One region of the Kitasatospora sp. NBC_01287 genome, then DNA from elsewhere that is predicted to be linked to it. Evidence: riboswitches for the same ligand, from Rfam matches in the RefSeq annotation. Region 1 holds a riboswitch; each other region holds the start of a gene.

Evidence for each region. Region 1 has a riboswitch for thiamine pyrophosphate ahead of OG455_RS20735 (cytosine permease). Riboswitches for the same ligand answer to the same signal wherever they lie in the genome.
Region 2: linked by a shared signal. The riboswitch ahead of thiC (phosphomethylpyrimidine synthase ThiC) and the one ahead of OG455_RS20735 (cytosine permease) in region 1 are both predicted to bind thiamine pyrophosphate.
Region 3: linked by a shared signal. The riboswitch ahead of thiO (glycine oxidase ThiO) and the one ahead of OG455_RS20735 (cytosine permease) in region 1 are both predicted to bind thiamine pyrophosphate.

Annotation. Positions count from the first base shown of each region.
Region 1 covers NZ_JAPEPB010000001.1:4,826,802-4,832,552, reverse strand. Annotated here, with positions in the region: gene OG455_RS20750 (hypothetical protein) at 1-639, opposite strand, end outside; tRNA gene OG455_RS20745 (tRNA-Ser) at 735-822, opposite strand; gene OG455_RS20740 (S1C family serine protease) at 891-2,678, opposite strand; TPP riboswitch at 2,909-3,055, shown strand; gene OG455_RS20735 (cytosine permease) at 3,164-4,498, shown strand; gene OG455_RS20730 (glycerophosphodiester phosphodiesterase family protein) at 4,564-5,442, shown strand.
Region 2 covers NZ_JAPEPB010000001.1:4,670,416-4,676,166, forward strand. Annotated here, with positions in the region: gene OG455_RS19950 (AbrB/MazE/SpoVT family DNA-binding domain-containing protein) at 1-134, opposite strand, end outside; gene thiC (phosphomethylpyrimidine synthase ThiC) at 299-2,173, opposite strand; TPP riboswitch at 2,170-2,315, opposite strand; gene OG455_RS19960 (hypothetical protein) at 2,488-2,694, shown strand; gene OG455_RS19965 (flotillin family protein) at 2,907-4,391, shown strand; gene OG455_RS19970 (VC0807 family protein) at 4,669-5,340, opposite strand; gene OG455_RS19975 (DUF5326 family protein) at 5,607-5,751, opposite strand, start outside.
Region 3 covers NZ_JAPEPB010000001.1:6,725,245-6,730,995, reverse strand. Annotated here, with positions in the region: gene OG455_RS29450 (polyprenyl synthetase family protein) at 1-658, shown strand, start outside; gene thiE (thiamine phosphate synthase) at 703-1,359, opposite strand; gene OG455_RS29440 (Rv2175c family DNA-binding protein) at 1,356-1,721, opposite strand; gene OG455_RS29435 (NAD(P)/FAD-dependent oxidoreductase) at 1,779-2,981, opposite strand; TPP riboswitch at 3,052-3,164, shown strand; gene thiO (glycine oxidase ThiO) at 3,196-4,377, shown strand; gene thiS (sulfur carrier protein ThiS) at 4,374-4,631, shown strand; gene OG455_RS29420 (thiazole synthase) at 4,639-5,436, shown strand; gene pknB (Stk1 family PASTA domain-containing Ser/Thr kinase) at 5,540-5,751, shown strand, end outside.

The sequences.
Region 1 (5,751 bases):
ACCCAGCGGGCGGGTCAGGATGTAGGCCAGCCAGAAGGCGAGCACCGCGTTCAGTCGCAGCTTCCAGTGCGCGAGCGCGGGCAGCGCGATCGCGACGGTGAAGGCCACCCCGGAGGAGAAGTAGCCCAGGCCCACCGTGGTGGCCGTCATGTCGCCCACCGCCGTGCCCAGCGCGAAGGTGGCCAGCACGGCCGCCCAGTAGCAGAACTCCCGCTTCGGGGTGCGCACGCTGTGGATCGACAGCGTCCCCTCACTGATCCGCCACCAGGCGAAGACCGCCAGCAGCACCACCAGGAACCCCGGCGCCGAAACGGTGTACGGCACCCCGAACCCCACGTGCAGCACGTCCGCCGCCATCGTCCCGAAGACGCTCACCATGGTGACCGCCAGCCAGTACACCCACGGGATGTACCGCTTCACCCGGAACTGCAGCGCCAGTGCCGCCACCAGCAGCACCCCGCCCAGCCCGACCGCGGGCACCGGATCGAGCGTGCGCACCAGGAAGTCCGAGGCGTCCTCACCCATCCCGGTGGTGAGCACCTTGGTGATCCAGAACAGCGCCGTGACCTCGGGCACCTTGCTCAGCAGGCGCTCCGCGGCGGCGGCCGGCTCGCTCGGCCGCAGTTGAGCAGTCGTCATGAGCCCTACCCTGCCAGGCCCGCCTGAAGGAGAGCTGAAGATCCGAAAAGACCCCGGCCCCTGACCGTTGTCGCTGGTCAGGGGCCGGTCCGCGGCGGAGAGCGTGGGATTCGAACCCACGGTACGGGGTCACCGCACGACAGTTTTCAAGACTGTTCCCTTAGGCCGCTCGGGCAGCTCTCCAGGCGGAGGTCAGCCTAACGGGTCCGCGGGGGTTCGGTGCACCGGTTTGCGGCTGGGCGGGACGGGGGTTACTGGTCGCCGGAGCGGCTGCCCAGGGTGACGCTGGTGTGGCCGGAGGTGCCGTTGCGGGTGTAGTCGACGTCCACCTTGTCGCCGGGGGCGTGCGTCCAGATGGCGCTGACCAGGGCGGGACCGTTGTCGATGATCTCGCCGCCGAGCTTGGTGATCACGTCGCCCGGCTTCAGGCCGGCCTGGTCGGCAGGGCCGCCGGGGGTGACGGCCGGGGTGCCGCCGACCGGGGAGGTCATGATCTGCGCGCCGTCCCCGCTGTAGTCGTCGTTGCGCAGCACGCCGAGGGTCGCGTAGACCGGGGTGCCGGTGGTGATCAGCATCTGGGCGACCCGCTTGGCCTGGTTGATCGGGATCGCGAAGCCGAGGCCGATGCTGCCGGCCTGGCCGCTGCCGCTGGAGTTGGACTGGATCGCCGAGTTGATCCCGATCACCTGGCCGCTCGCGTTGAGCAGCGGGCCGCCGGAGTTGCCCGGGTTGATCGAGGCGTCGGTCTGCAGCGCGTTCATGTACGAGGTCTGGGTGCTGGCCTGGTCACCGGAGGCGACCGGGCGGTTCTTGGCGCTGATGATGCCGGAGGTGACGGTGCTCTCCAGGTCGTACGGCGCGCCGATGGCGATCGACACGTCGCCGACCGCGACCTGGTCGGAGTCGCCCAGCGGGAGCGGGGTGAGCTTCTCGCTCGGCTGCGCGTCCAGCTTGACCACCGCGAGGTCGTAGCCCTTGGCCTTGCCGACCACCGAGGCGGGGTAGGTGTTGCCGTCGGAGAACTTGACGCTCAGCTTGCCGCCGTTGTCCGCCGGGGCGACCACGTGGTTGTTGGTCAGGATGTGGCCCTGGGTGTCGAAGATGAAGCCGGTGCCGGTGCCGGACTCCGAGCTGCCCTCCGCCTTGATGGTGACGGTGCTGGGCAACGCGGTGCCCGCGATGCCGGCCACCGAGTCGGGTGCCCGGTTGAGCGCGACCTGGTTGTTGGCGCTGGTGGTCGTGGTGCTGGAGCGACTGTTGCCGGTCAGGGCGGACGAGCCGGAGCTGCCGTTGCCCTTGAGCGCCGCGCCGGCCACCCCGCCCGCGACACCGGCCACCAGGGCGACCGCGGCGATCAGCGCGATCAGCGAGCCCTTGCCCTTCTTGCGCGGCGCGGGCGGCGGGGCGAAGCCGCCCGGGTACTCGCCGGGGAACTCCGGTCCGCCGGGGTAACCGGGGACGCCGCCCTGCGGGTGGCCGGCGAACTCCGTCCCCTCCGGGTAGCCGGGCAGGCCCTGCTGCGGGGTCGACCAGGCATCGCCGATCGGGGTGCCGGCGCCGAACGGGTGGTGCTGCTCGCCCTGCGGGGCCCCGGCGGCCGGCAGGCCGGGGGTGATCGGGGCGCCGCCCACGGGCGGGGCGGCGAGCGGGGCCGCGGGGGCCGCGTACGGGTTGGCGGGCGGCTCGACGGCGGGCGCCGACGGGACCGGCGGCGGGGCGTCCAGGTAGCCGGGCGCGGCCGGCGGCGGCGCGTCCAGGTAGGTCCTGGCGGGCTCGGCGGGCGGCGCGGCCGGGGTCGGCTCCGGGGCGGGCACCTTGGTCAGGGCCAGGGTCGGCTGCGGTGCCACGGGCCGCTCGGGCGCGCTCGCGTCCGCCACGCCCGGGTCCGCCGCGGGCAGGACCATCGTCGGCTCGCTCGCCGCGGGCTCGGTGCCCGCCCGGGGGTCACCGACCGCCGAAGTGCCCCCCGGCTCGCCGTGCCCGCTGGAGAGCTGCTCCCCCTGCGGACCGGTGGAACCACTCTCGTGCTCGGTGCTCACGGACGACCTCCATAGCTGACAGGGACCTTGGCCCCTAGTTTTTCCTATGCCCGATCTGGTTGCCGTAAGGGGCCGCCTGAAGAACTGGTAAGAATCCTTAGACGGACCGAACAGGCCCCCGTTCGCCCTGCTCGCGACACCCGAACGGCCTCCCCGAGGCGTTCCGCGATCCGGACGGCGCACTGCCGTGCCTTGGCGTAATCCAAGCGCCGGGCTACCCTGTCGCTTCCTGATCGACACGCGGGAGCTTGGACCCACCAGGCTGAGAGTGCGCTGATCGACCGTACGCCATGGCGGTGACGCCGGTGCGGTCGAGGGAGTGCTGACCGCCGGAACCTGTCCGGGTAATGCCGGCGTAGGGAGTCCTGGCCATGACGGCTGCTTCGCCTTCCCCATCTTCGCCTTCCCCGTCGTCACCCTCCTCGTCCTCCTCGCCCTCCTCGCCCTCGTCGCCCTCGTCGTCCTCGTCGTCCTCGTCGACGGCGGTGCTCGAACCGCGGGCCGCGGCCGGCCACGCCGAGGCACCGCTGGTGCTGGACACCGCGCCGCCGCGCACCCTGGGCTTCAAGGACCAGTTCGCGCTCTGGGCCAACCTGGGGATCAGCCTGATCGGCTTCACCAGCGCCGCCACCGTGCTGGGCCAGCCCGGCAGCGAGCTCTCCTTCACCGCGGCGCTGACCGCGATCGTGGCGGGCACCGTGATCGGCACCGCGATGCTGGGCGTGGCCGCGCTGATCGGCGCCCGCACCGGCGCGCCGGCCATGGCCGTGCTGCGCGGGCTCTTCGGCACCCGGCTCTCCTACGTGCCGACCGTGCTGAACATCGCGCAGTGCGTGGGCTGGGGCGTCTACGAGCTGATCGTGATCGCCTGGGGTGCCCAGACGGTGGCCGGTACCCAGGGCTGGCGCTGGCTCTTCGTGGTGCTGGCCGGCCTGCTGACCACCGTGCTGACGATCTGGCCGCTGGGGTCGATCGCGGCGCTGCGCAAGTACGTGGCGATCGCGGTGGGCGTGGCGATGGTCTACTACACCGTCCAGCTGGGGCGGCAGGGCTGGCCCGACCCGGGAGCCGGCAACTGGCACGGCTTCCTCGGCGCGACCGACGCGATCATCGCCGTCTCGATCTCCTTCGTGCCGCTGGCCGCCGACTACACCCGGCACTCGCGCACCGGGCGGGCCTCCTTCTGGGGGACCTTCTCCGGCTACACCGTGGCCCAGGTCTGGTGCTACCTGCTCGGCCTGATCGCGCTGCTCCAGTCGCACGGCAACGCCGACAACCTGCTGGACTCCTTCACCGGGGTGACGGCCGGCTGGGCCTTCCTGCTGGTCCTGGTGCTGCGCGAGGCGGACCAGTCCTTCGCCAACGTCTACTCGACCGCCATGTCGGTGCACAACCTCTTCCCGAGGGTCGACCGGCGGCTGCTGACCGGCGGGATCGGCCTGCTGGTCACCGTGCTGGCGCTGCGGATCACCGAGTTCACCAACTCCTACTACGCCTTCCTCGGGCTGATCGGCTCGGTCTTCGTGCCGCTGCTCGCGGTGCTGGCCGCCGACTACTTCCTGGGCCGCGGCCGGCGCGGCTGGGACATGTCGCAGCAGGCACCGGCCCGGCCACTGATGCTGCTGCCGTGGGCGTTGGGCCTGTGCACCTACCAGTTCCTGGCGCCGACCCAGCACGCCGGACCCTGGACGCGCTTCTGGACGGACACCCAGTCCTGGGCGCACTTCACCCCGCAGGAGTGGACCTCCGCCTCGCTCTTCTCCTTCCTGGTCGCGGGCCTGCTGACGCTGGGGCTGAACCGGCTCTCGGACACCGCCTGACCTGCGGAACCCGGCGTTGGGGTGCTCGTCGCGTCCGGGTCACCCGGGCCGCTTAGGGTGGTGCCGTGACGACTCCCGACCTCTCCGCCGCCGACCCCGCCCGCACCGCACCGGGGGTCCAGGTGGTCGCCCACCGCGGCTCCTCGGCCGCGCTGCCCGAGCACACCCTGGCGGCCTACCGGCGGGCGCTGACCGAGGGGGCCGACGCGGTCGAGTGCGACGTCCGGCTGACCAGGGACCGGCAGCTCGTCTGCGTGCACGACCGGACCATCGCCCGGGTCTCGGACGGCGGGCGCAAGGTGGTCTCCACGCTCACCCTGGCGGAACTGGCGGCGCACGACTTCGGCTCCTGGAAGCCGGTCGCCGACGAAGCACCAGCGGGCCCCGGCCGCCCCACCGGTGACGGCGGCGCGGCGGATCCGGAGCGGCACTCGGTGCTGAGGCTGGAGTCGCTGCTGGAGCTGGTCGCCGACTGCGGACGCCGGGTGGACCTGGCGATCGAGACCAAGCACCCGGTGCGCTACCGGGGCGCGGTGGAGGCCGAGCTGGTGCGGATGCTGCGCCGCTTCGGGATCCAGGGCGCGCCGGCCGGCGAGGGCGACCCGGCGCGGCCGCACGCCAGGCTGATGAGCTTCTCCGGGCTGGCGCTCGGCCGGCTGCGGGACTCGGCACCGGAGTTTCCCCGGGTCTTCCTCTTCGAGCACCCCTCGCTGCTGCGCCTGTGGCCCGGCGCCGGGCTGCCGGCCGGCGCGGTGATCGCCGGACCGGGCATCGAACTGGTCCGCCGCAAGCCGGAGTTGGTGACCCGGTTGCGGGCCGCCGGGCACCGGGTGCACGTCTGGACGGTGGACCGCCCCGAGGACGTCGCGCTCTGCCTGGAGCTCGGTGTCGAGGCGATCATCACCAACCGCCCCCGGGACGTGCTGGACCAGCTGGGCCGCTGATCGACCGTCCCATCGGACACACCCGCCACACCCGCCACACCCGGACCGTCCACCGCACGGCCACCGCATCACCTCGTGCGGCCGCCGTCCGCGCCCGCGCCCACTGCGCCGATTTGGCGTACGCGGGCGCGAAACCGGGTGGCGCACTGGCCGACGCGGACGGAATCCGCCCCCTCGATTGACGCAGCGTAAGCAGCTAATCACCTTTTGCGCACAGCGTGTTGCGCCAACCTCGGCGACTTCACAATTGACGGACCACGAGCGAGTCAACCCGTTTCCGGCGCATTCCCCCGGGGCATCCATCCCTCG
Region 2 (5,751 bases), 160 kb from region 1:
CCATGGCCCTCCCGACGCACTATCCGCAGGACGCCGTCCTCCTCGATGACGTCCACCTCATCCCCGGGGCGCAGGCCGCACTTCTCGCGAAGGTCTGCGGGGATGGTGACCTGCCCTTTGCTGTTGAGTCGCATCTCCCACCTCGAAGTAGCACGTATTACCCCTACCACGTAATACTACTCCCGCGACCGAATCACTGACTGCGAGATGCGGACAGAGGAACCGGCCGGACGTGGCAAGGCGCCGGGCCGGGAAGCCCCCTCCTGCCTCCCGGACCAGCGCCTCGTCAGGTGGTGCCTCAGTCCGCCAGGGGCAGGTAGACCCGGTTGCCGTGGGAGGCGAACTCGGCGGACTTCTCGGCCATGCCGGCCAGCGCCTCGGCGTCGAAGTCGCTGCTGACCGCCGTGGATCCCTCGCCGTGCTCGGCGCGGATCTTCTGGCTGATCTTCATGCTGCAGAACTTCGGCCCGCACATCGAGCAGAAGTGCGCCGTCTTCGCTGGCTCGGCCGGCAGCGTCTCGTCGTGGAAGGCGCGGGCCGTCTCGGGGTCGAGGGCCAGGTTGAACTGGTCCTCCCAGCGGAACTCGAAGCGCGCGTCGGAGAGCGCGTCGTCCCACTCCTGGGCGCCGGGGTGGCCCTTGGCGAGGTCGGCGGCGTGGGCGGCGATCTTGTAGGTGATCACGCCGGTCTTGACGTCGTCCCGGTTCGGCAGGCCCAGGTGCTCCTTGGGCGTGACGTAGCAGAGCATCGCGGTGCCCCACCAGGCGATCATCGCGGCGCCGATGCCGGAGGTGATGTGGTCGTAGCCGGGCGCCACGTCGGTGGTGAGTGGGCCGAGCGTGTAGAACGGGGCCTCGTCGCAGATCTCCCGCTGGAGGTCCATGTTCTCCTTGATCTTGTGCATCGGGACATGGCCCGGGCCCTCGATCATCACCTGGACGTCGCGCTCGCGGGCGATCCGGCCCAACTCGCCCAGGGTGCGCAGCTCGGCGAACTGCGCCTCGTCGTTGGCGTCCGCGATCGAGCCGGGGCGCAGGCCGTCACCGAGCGAGAAGGTGACGTCGTAGGCGCGCAGGATGTCGCAGAGTTCCTCGAAGTTGGTGTAGAGGAAGTTCTCCTGATGGTGCGCCAGGCACCAGGCGGCCATGATCGAGCCGCCGCGCGAGACGATGCCGGTCTTGCGGCGGGCCGTCAGCGGGACGTAGCGCAGCAGCACGCCGGCGTGCACCGTCATGTAGTCGACGCCCTGCTCGCACTGCTCGACGATGGTGTCCCGGTAGACCTCCCAGCTCAGCTCCTCGGCCTTGCCGTCCACCTTCTCCAGCGCCTGGTAGAGCGGCACGGTGCCGATCGGCACGGGGGAGTTGCGCAGGATCCACTCGCGGGTGGTGTGGATGTTGCGGCCGGTGGAGAGGTCCATCACCGTGTCGGCGCCCCAGCGGGTGGCCCAGGTCATCTTCTCCACCTCCTCCTCGATCGAGGAAGTGACCGCGCTGTTGCCGATGTTGGCGTTGATCTTCACCAGGAAGTTGGTGCCGATGATGGCCGGCTCGACCTCGGGGTGGTTGACGTTCAGCGGGATGACCGCGCGGCCGCGGGCCACCTCGTCCCGCACGAAATCGGCCGCCAGGCCCTCGCGCAGCGCGATGAACTCCATCTCGGGGGTGGTGATCCCGCGCTTGGCGTAGGCGAGTTGGGTGACGGCGGCGCCGTCGCGGGCCCGCAGCGGGCGGCGCGGGCGGCCGGGGAAGACGGCGTCCAGGTTGCGCAGGTTGCCGCCGCGCGGCGAGGTGTGCTTGATCCCGTCGTCCTCCGGGCGCGCCTCGCGGCCGTCGTACTCCTCGACGTCGCCGCGCTGGCGGATCCACGGGTCGCGCAGCGGGGGCAGGCCGCGGCGGACGTCGGCCTCGAAGGCGGGGTCGGTGTACGGGCCCGAGGTGTCGTACAGCGGGACGGTGCGCTCGTTGGTCAGCACCACCTCCCGGTAGGGGACCCGCAGGTCGGGACGGGAGCCCTCGCGGTAGGCCTTGCGCCAGGCCGGCGTCGGGTACCCGGTGGTCGCGCTGGTCACGGTGGTGGGGGTGGCAGTGGACGCGTTGGTGGCGTCGGCCGCCGCGTCGGCGGCAGCCGGGCGTGCGTCGGCAGCCGGACGTGCGTCATCAAATGTGGTCATCAGACCCTCTACTCCCTACGCCGGCATTACCCGGTCCAGGTTCCTGCGGTCGGCGCAGCGTTCGGTCCATGGCCTGGGAAACGGCCACGGGCCCTTCAGCGCCCTCTCAGCCCGGTGCTCCGAGCTCCCGTCGGCAGGCGGACTTGCCTGCCCAAAGATGTGTCCCACACGGTAGCCGCAGGCCCGGGGGGTGGTCCAGTAGGGGTCCGGGCAGCGCGACGACGCCGGATCGGCACCGGGCGGGGGCGGCATTCGGACAGTGCGTCAGACTGGGAGGACGCCGACGACGGCGGGACGGAAGGGGGAGTGGTCGCGTGATCGGATACCTGGGACGGGTGACCGGCAAGGTGGGGCCGGGCCTGGTCGGCGAGGTGATGGTGCACGTGCCGGAGCGGCAGAGCACCGAGGCGTTCCTGGCCTACCTGGCGCTGCCGGGCGAGGCGCTGCCGGTCGGCACACCGGTGCTGGTGGTCGAGTACCAGCCGCCGCGCACGGTGTACGTCGCCCCGGCGGGCCCCTGAACCACGGCAACTCGGCCGGCACACTGCGTCGCCTTCCGGCCACCGAGGTCCACGCCGGGTGACCACCTGTCACAGCCTCGCGGGACACGCCGCGCCGGACTGGCCAACTGATCGAAACAGGCGCAGAATCTCGACTCGCCACCGCGTTCCGCGCAATCCTGCACAACCGAGCGCAGCCACGGAGCGGTGTGCCCTGAAGGGGGAAAAGGCCGATGTTGATCGGCACCATCGCGGGGATCGTCGCCGCGGCAGTCGTGATTCTGATCGTGATCTTCAAGATGTGCTGGCGGGTCGCCGAGCCGAACGAAGCACTGATCATCTCCGGTTCCAAGCACCGCACCGAGGGCCTCGCCGACGGACTCGGCTTCCGGGTGGTGACCGGGCGGGGGACCCTGGTGACCCCCGGCATCCAGGTGGTCCGCAAGCTCTCGCTCGACCTCAACGAGGCCGACCTGGACGTCGAGTGCGTGACCTCGCAGGGGATCCCGGTCCAGGTCAAGGGCGTGGTGATCTTCAAGGTGGGCGACGACACGGTGTCGATCGCCAACGCCGCGCGCCGCTTCCTGGACCAGCAGAAGATGATGGGCCAGCGGGTCCACAACGTCTTCGCCGGTCACCTGCGCTCCATCGTCGGCGGGCTGACGGTCGAGGAGATGATCCGCGACCGCGAGCGCCTGACCGGGGAGACCCGGGCCGCCTCCGGGGCCGAGATGGAGAAGCTCGGCCTGATCATCGACTCGCTGCAGATCCAGGAGATCCTGGACCCGACCGGCTACATCAAGAACCTGGCCGCCCCGCACGCCGCCGCCGTCCAGCGCGACGCGCGCATCGCGGCTGCCTCGGCCGACCGGGAGGCCACCGAGGCGGAGCAGGAGGCGTTCGCCCGCAAGGCCGAGGCCACCCGCAACTCCGGTATCCAGCAGGCCGGCTACCAGGCCGAGATGGACACCGCCGCGGCCCGCGCGCTGCAGGCCGGCCCGCTCGCCCAGGCCGCCTCCCGGCAGGAGGTCGTGGTCCAGGAGACCAAGGTCGCCGAGCTGGAGGGTCACCGCAAGGAGCAGCAGCTGCAGGCCGAGGTCCGCAAGCCGGCCGACGCCCGCGCCTACGAGACCCGCACCAAGGCCGAGGCCGACCGCGACGCGCGCATCTCGGCCGCCCAGGCGCAGGCCAAGGAGACCGAGCTCAAGGCGGGCGCCGAGGCGAACCGGGTGAAGATCGCCGCGCTGGCCGAGGCCGAGGCGACCAAGGCGCGCGGTCTGGCCGCCGCCGAGGCGACCCGGGCCACCGGTCAGGCCGAGGCAGCCGCGGCCGAGGCCAAGGGTCTGGCGACGGCCGAGGCGGCCCGCGCGCTGGGTCTGGCCGAGGCCGAGGCGATCAAGGCCCGGGCGGCCGCGCTGGCCGAGAACCAGGAGGCCGTGGTCGCCCAGCAGTTGGCCGAGAACTGGCCGGAGATCGTCCGGGCGGGAGCCGAGGCCTTCGGCAACGTCGAGCACATGGTGCTGCTCAACGGCGCCGAGGGGATGGGCGAGATGTTCGCCAAGGCGCTCACCATGGGCGGCACCGGCCTGGGGCTGGCCCGCCAGCTGCTCGGCTCGATGAGCCCGGCCGCCGAGAGCGCGGACGAGGCGGCCAGGCCGAGCACGGCCGCCGCCACCACCACGCACGCCATCCCGCTCCAGGCGGACCCGACCGCCTGACGCCGGACAGCGGGACGGTGTGGCCCGCTCCGCCTTCGGGCGGGGCGGGCCACACCGCTTCGGGCGGGAGGTGCCCCCATGGGGTCGGCGCCGGAGATCCGCACCGCCGTGCGGTGCAGCTCCTCGGCGATCACCCGCAGCTCCTCGTGCACCACGGCGGGGTCGAAGTCCTCGCGGGAGATCCCGTCGCCGGGGCGGAAGCCGGTGTCGTAGTCGATGCCCTTGCCGCGCATGGTTCTTCTTCCGGTCTGGTCGGAGCGGTGGGCGGGGCGGGGTGTCAGGCCTGCTCGGTGAGGAGCTTCTTCATCCGCTCGGTGCTCGGCCCGGAGAGCACGCTCGCCACCCCGATCGCGCCGATCAGGAAGACGGTGGGCAGCCAGACCATGGTGGTCAGCGGCAGCGTGTAGGCCCCGACCACCCGGGCCGCGCACTCCAGCAGCAGCGCCGCGCCCCAGATCACCGAGTGCCGCAGCGCGTGGCGGCGGAAGACGTCGCTGGAGGCGGACAGCCGCTCCCAGGCGGCCTCGCGCGCCGTGTCGCCGCCGGTCAGGAAGGGGCGCAGACCCATCGCCATCAGCGGCTTGCCGCGCAGCGCGGAGAAGAGGATGCCGGCGCCGATCGCGCTGCTCACCAGGCCGTCCTTGGCGATCATCAGCCGAGGGTCGCCGGTGAGGAAGGTGGTGACGATGCCCGCCACGTTGACCACCAGCATCAGGCCGGCCAGCGCGTTGGCCTCGCGCCGGCGGGTCAGTGCGTAGAGGGTCCGCGCGGCCGGCACCACGCTGCTGACGATCAGCGCGGACAGCAGGCTCAGGCCGAAGGCCGAGTGGGCCAGGTAGTAGACCGCCAGCGGCACCGCGATGTCGACCACGAGCGGGAGCAGCGCGCCGACCAGGGGGTTGGCGCGCTTGGCGGCCGGGGCCGCCTCGGTGATGGTGGTCTCGCTCATGGTTCCGGTCCTCCCGCTGGCCCGCCCGCTGACAAGAGGATCATCCCAAGTTGAGCTGATCCGGCGTCAGTGCCCGCTGTCGTCACTGCCGCATGACAGGTGTCACGCGCACGGGTGACGGCGGTCAGCGGGCGGGGTCCGGCGAGCAGGGGTCAGCGGGCGGGGGGGGGCAGCGGGCAGGGGTCAGCGGGCGGGGCCGGGAAACGCCGCGGCGCCCGTCCCCTGCCAGGCAGGGATCGGGCGCCGGAGCGGAGGCGGCGTGCGGGTCAGCCCTTGGCGGCCTTCTTGACCAGGACCACCACGGCGGCCGCGATGCCGACCACCACCAGGGCCTTGACCGCGAACCAGACCAGCGAGCTGATCACGCTGAAGACGACCCCGACCACGTTGATGGCGATGATCAGCACCAGG
Region 3 (5,751 bases), 1.9 Mb from region 1:
GTGCGACGAGCTCTTCACCCGCTGCGGCCTGGAGGCGGCGACGGTGCTGGCGGCCAAGCCGGTCTTCGACCTGATGCGCACCGAGGTGATGGCCGGTCAGTACCTGGACGTGCTGGAGCCGGTGGCCGGCGACTCGACCGACGAGCTGGCGCTGGTCCGGGCGACCACCGTGCTGCACTACAAGTCGGCGAAGTACACCATCGAGCGCCCGCTGCAGGTCGGCGCCCGGCTGGCCGGGGCGAGCGAGGAGCTGGTGGCCGCGTACGGGGCCTTCGGGCTGCCGCTCGGCGAGGCGTTCCAGCTGCGCGACGACCTGCTCGGCGTCTTCGGGGACCCGGCGGTCACCGGCAAGCCCGCCGGCGACGACCTGCGCGAGGGCAAGCGGACCCTGCTGGTCGCGCTCGCGCTGCGGGCGCTGCCGCGGGAGCGGGCGGCCCGGCTGGACGCCGGGCTCGGCGCGGCCGACCTGACGGCGGCGCGGATCGCCGAGCTGAGCGCGCTGGTGGCCGAGAGCGGCGCGCCGGAGCAGGTGGAGCAGCGGATCGAGCAGCTGATGGAGCGTTCGCTGGCCGCGCTGGCCGCCGCGCCACTGCACGACGAAGCGGCCCGGGAGACGCTGCTCGCGCTCGCCCGGGCCGCCACCGTACGGCGGTACTGACCGGGGCCGTCGGCCGGCGGCGAGCGGCCGGCGGCCGGTAGCCGTCAGTCCAGCTCGCGCACCCGCCGGGCCAGCTCGGCGGCCGCCGCGCCCGGGTCCTCGGCGGCGGTGATCGCCCGGACCACCACCACCCGGCGCGCACCGGCCGCGAGCACCTGGTCCAGGTTGCCCAGGTCGATGCCGCCGATCGCGAACCACGGCCGGTCACTCGCCTGCTCCGCCGCGTACCGGGCCAGGCCCAGGCCCGGCGCCGGCCGGCCCGGCTTGGTCGGGGTCGGCCAGAGCGGCCCGGTGCAGAAGTAGTCCACCCCCGGCTCGGCGATCGCCCCGGCGACCTCCGACTCGGCGTGGCAGGAGCGCCCGATCACCACGTCCGGACCCAGGATCGCCCGGGCGGCCGGCACCGGCAGGTCGTCCTGCCCCAGGTGCAGCACCTGGGGGCGGGCGGCGTGCGCGACGTCCGCCCGGTCGTTCACCGCGAAGAGCTTGCCGTGGCGCTCGGCGGCCGCCGCGAAGACCTCCAGGAACTCCAGCTCCTGCTTGGCCTCCAGGCCCTTGTCCCGCAGCTGGACGATGTCCACGCCGCCGGCCAGCACCGCGTCCAGGAACTGCTCCAGGTCGCCCTGCTCGCGGCGCGCGTCGGTGCACAGGTAGAGCCGGGCGGCGGCCAGCTTCGCGCGGTACTCGGCGCCCGCCGTCACAGGGACATCGCCTGGGCGCGCCGCTTCACCTCGGTGCCGCGGTTCTCCCGCAGCGCCTGGATCGGGCTGCCCGGCAGCGAGGGGTCCTCGGTGAAGAGCCACTCCAGGATCTCCTCGTCGGAGAACCGGCCGTCGCGCAGCACGGTCAGCGTCCCGGCCAGGTGCTTGACCAGGCCGTCGTCCTCGATGAAGGCGGCCGGGACCTGGAGCGACCGGTTGGGGCCGCGGCGCACCGCGATCAGCTTGTGGTCCTTGACCATCTGGCGGACCTCGGTGACCAGCACCCCCCAGCGCTCGGAGATGTCGGGCAGGTAGGTCCAGTCCTGGACCAGGGATTCGATCTTGGATTCCGTCTCACTCACAGCACCAGCCTGCCACCTCGCCGGGCCCCGGCGCACCACGCACCCGCTCGGAGCGCCTCAGCGCACGGCCGACTTGAGCGGCACGGCGGGGTCGGCGGCCAGCACCGGGTCCAGCTCGCGGCCCTGGTCGATCAGCCGCCGTGCCTGGGCCAGGTCGCGCGGGCGGTCCACGGTCAGCACCGCCACCGGCCGCCCCTCGCGCAGCCAGAGCGCGCTCCACCCGGGGTCGGCGGGCGAGCCGCGCCGCAGCAGCAGGTCGCCCGCAGCGTGCCGGCCCGCGTACTGCACCATCCGCCCGAACTGCTCGGACCAGAAGTACGGCACCGGGTCGTACGGGGCCGCCGCGCCCAGCAGCCCGGCCGCCACCGCCCGCCCCGAGTGCAGCGCGTGGTCCCAGTGCTGCACGGTGACCCGCCCGCCGTACCGGGTGGAGGGGTAGCCCGCGCAGTCGCCGGCCGCCCAGACCCCGGGCAGCGAGGTGCGCAGCGCGGCGTCGGCGAGGATCGCGCCGGCGGCGTCCAGCTCGATGCCGGAGCCGGCCAGCCAGGCGGTGTCGGGGCGGGCGCCGACGCCGATCACCACCTCGTCGGCGGGCACCGTCTCCCCGTCGGCCAGGTGCACCGCGCCGGGCACGATCCGGTCCACCCGGGCGCCGAGCCGCAGCTCGACCCCGGCCTCGGCGTACCAGGCCCGCATCGGCTCGGTCAGCTCGGCCGGCAGCGCGCCCGGCAGCGGCTCCCCGGCCGCCTCCAGCACGGTGACCCGGCAGCCGAGCAGGCGTGCGGCGGTCGCGGTCTCGGCGCCGATCCAGCCGGCGCCGACCAGTACCAGGTGGGCGCCGGGGCGCAGGACTGCACGCAGTGCGAGCGAATCGTCGACGGTGCGCAGCACCCGGGCGGCCTCGTCGCCGGGCAGCCGCACCGGCCTCGCGCCGGTGGCGATGACCAGGCGGTCGTAGGGCAGGTCGCCCGCGTCGGTACGCAGCGTGCCCGGGGCCAGCCCGGTGGCCCGGCGGCCGGTCAGCAACCGGACGTCGAGCGCCTCCCAGTCCAGGTCGAAGGCGGTCGCGGCGACCTTGCCGAGGAGCACGTCCTTGGAGAGCGGCGGCCGGTCGTAGGGGCGGTGCGGCTCCGCGCCGACCAGGCTCAGCGGCCCGCTCCAGCCCGCCTCCCGCAAGGCCACCGCGCACTGCGCGCCCGCCAGCCCCGCGCCGACCACGACCACCCGATCCGTGCTCCTCAGCTCTTCCACCTGCAGCACTGTAGCGATCCCGGCGGCGTCCGCCGAGTGGTCGTGCCTTCAGTCCGCCCGTCACCCGGCGTTATGGTGGGGGCATCCTCACGGGAGCCCGGTGCACCGGGCTGAGAGGCGGGCTACGGCGGCCCGCGACCGTCCGAACCTGATCCGGGTCATGCCGGCGAAGGGAGAACCGGTCCTCTTGTCACGCACCAATGACTTGTCGCACACCAATGCCTTGTCTCGCGCCAACGCCTTGTCTCGCACCGAGGACGACGCACCGACCGACGTGCTGGTGATCGGCGGCGGCATCATCGGCCTGGCGGTCGCCTGGCGCACCGCGCAGCGCGGGCTGCGGGTGGCCGTGGTCGACCCGGCCCCCGGCGGCGGTGCCGCGCGGGTCGCGGCGGGCATGCTGGCCCCGGTCACCGAGCTGCAGTACGGCGAGGAACCGCTGCTGCGCCTGGGCATGGCGTCCAACGAGCGGTACGCCGCCTTCACCGCCGAGCTGACCGAGCTGACCGGCCTGGACACCGGCTACCGCGTCACCGGCACGCTGGCGGTCGCGCTGGACGCCGACGACAAGGCCGAGCTGAGCGAGCTGCACGCCTTCCACCAGCGGCTCGGCCTCGCCTCCGACTGGCTGAGCGGCCGCGAGGCCCGCCGGCTGGAGCCGATGCTGGCCCCGGGGGTGCGCGGCGGCCTGCTGGTCACCGGCGACCACCAGGTGGACGGGCGGCGGCTGGCGGCGGCGCTGGTGCGGGCCTGCGAGCTGAGCGGTGTGCTGCTGCACCGGGCCGAGGCCGTCGAGCTGCTGGTCGAGGACGACCGGGCGACGGGCGTGCGGCTGGGCACCGGCGAGCGGCTGCTCGCCGCTCGGACCGTGCTGGCCGCGGGCGCGCGCAGCCACCTGCTACCGGGCCTGCCGCCCGGGGTGCTGCCCGCGATCCGCCCGGTCAAGGGCCAGATCCTGCGGCTGCGGATCCCGGCCGCCTACCGCCCCTTCCTCTCCCGCAACGTGCGCGCGGTGGTGCGCGGCGGCCACCTCTACCTGGTGCCGCGGGCGGACGGCGAGCTGGTGGTCGGGGCGACCACCGAGGAGCAGGGCCACGACACCACCGTCACCGCGGGCGGCGTCTACGAGCTGCTGCGCGACGCCCACGAGCTGGTCCCCGGGATCACCGAGCTGCCGCTGGTGGAGACCGGCGCGGGCCTGCGCCCCGGCTCGCCCGACAACGCCCCGCTGCTGGGGCCCACCGCGCTGCCCGGACTGGTCGCCGCCACCGGCCACTACCGCAACGGCGTGCTGCTCACCCCGGTCACCGGCGACCTGCTCGCCGAGTACCTGGCCGACGGCACGCTGCCCGAGCGGGCCGCCCCGTTCTCCCCCGACCGCTTCGCCCTCAGGAGCCTGGTATGAGCCTGATCCCCCCGGCCGTCCCCGTGACCGGCCCCCCAGCCGTCCCCGTGACCGTCCCCCTGACCGTCAACGGCGAGCCGCGCGAGGTCAGCGGCGGGGCCACCCTCGCCGAGCTGGTCGCCGAGCTGTCCAAGGCCCCCTCCGGGGTGGCGGCCGCGGTCAACGAGGCCGTGGTGCCGCGCGGTTCGTGGGCCGGCACCCTGCTGGCGGCCGGCGACCGGGTGGAGATCCTCACCGCCGTGCAGGGAGGCTGACGCCGCGATGGCCGACGACCTGCTGACGATCGCCGACACCACTTTCACCTCCCGCCTGATCATGGGCACCGGCGGGGCGCCCAGCCTGGAGGTCCTGGAGCAGGCGCTGCGCGTCTCGGGCACCGAGCTGACCACGGTGGCGATGCGCCGGGTCAAGGCCGACACCCAGGGCTCGGTGCTGGACGTGCTGGTCCGCAACGGCATCCGGATCCTGCCCAACACGGCCGGCTGCTTCACCGCGGGCGAGGCGGTGCTGACCGCCCGGCTGGCCCGCGAGGCGCTCGGCACCGACTGGGTGAAGCTGGAGGTGATCGCCGACGAGCGGACCCTGCTGCCGGATCCGATCGAACTCCTGGACGCCGCCGAGACGCTGGTGGACGAGGGCTTCACCGTGCTCCCCTACACCAACGACGACCCGGTGCTGGCCCGCAAGCTGGAGGACGTCGGCTGCGCGGCGATCATGCCGCTGGGCTCGCCGATCGGCTCGGGCCTGGGCATCCGCAACCCGCACAACTTCCAGCTGATCGTGGCGGGCGCGGGCGTCCCGGTGATCCTGGACGCCGGCGCGGGCACCGCCTCGGACGTGGCGCTCGCGATGGAACTGGGCTGCTCGGCGGTGATGCTGGCCTCGGCCGTGACCCGCGCGCAGGACCCGGTGCTGATGGCGGACGCGATGCGCCGGGCCGCTGAGGCCGGGCGGCTGGCCCACCGGGCCGGGCGGATCCCGCGCCGCTTCCACGCCGAGGCCTCCTCGACGATGGCCGGGCGCGCCGACCTGGACCACCGGGAGCGGCCCGCCTTCTGACGGCCCGTCCGGCACCGTTCGCCCGCACTGATGACCAACCGTCGTATTGAATTATGACGGCCAGGTCATCCAACCGTGTTCTGTCCGCCCCTACACTCCTCTGGTGGACACGACCTTGAACGATCCTCCGCCTTCCGCTTGGGGGGACCCCCATCTCGGGACGCTGCTCGACGGCCGCTACCGGGTCGAGGAGCGCATCGCGGTGGGGGGCATGGCCACGGTCTACCGGGGCACCGACACCCGGCTCGACCGGGTGCTCGCGCTCAAGGTGATGCACCCCGCGCTGGCCGGGGACGCCGGGTTCACCGACCGCTT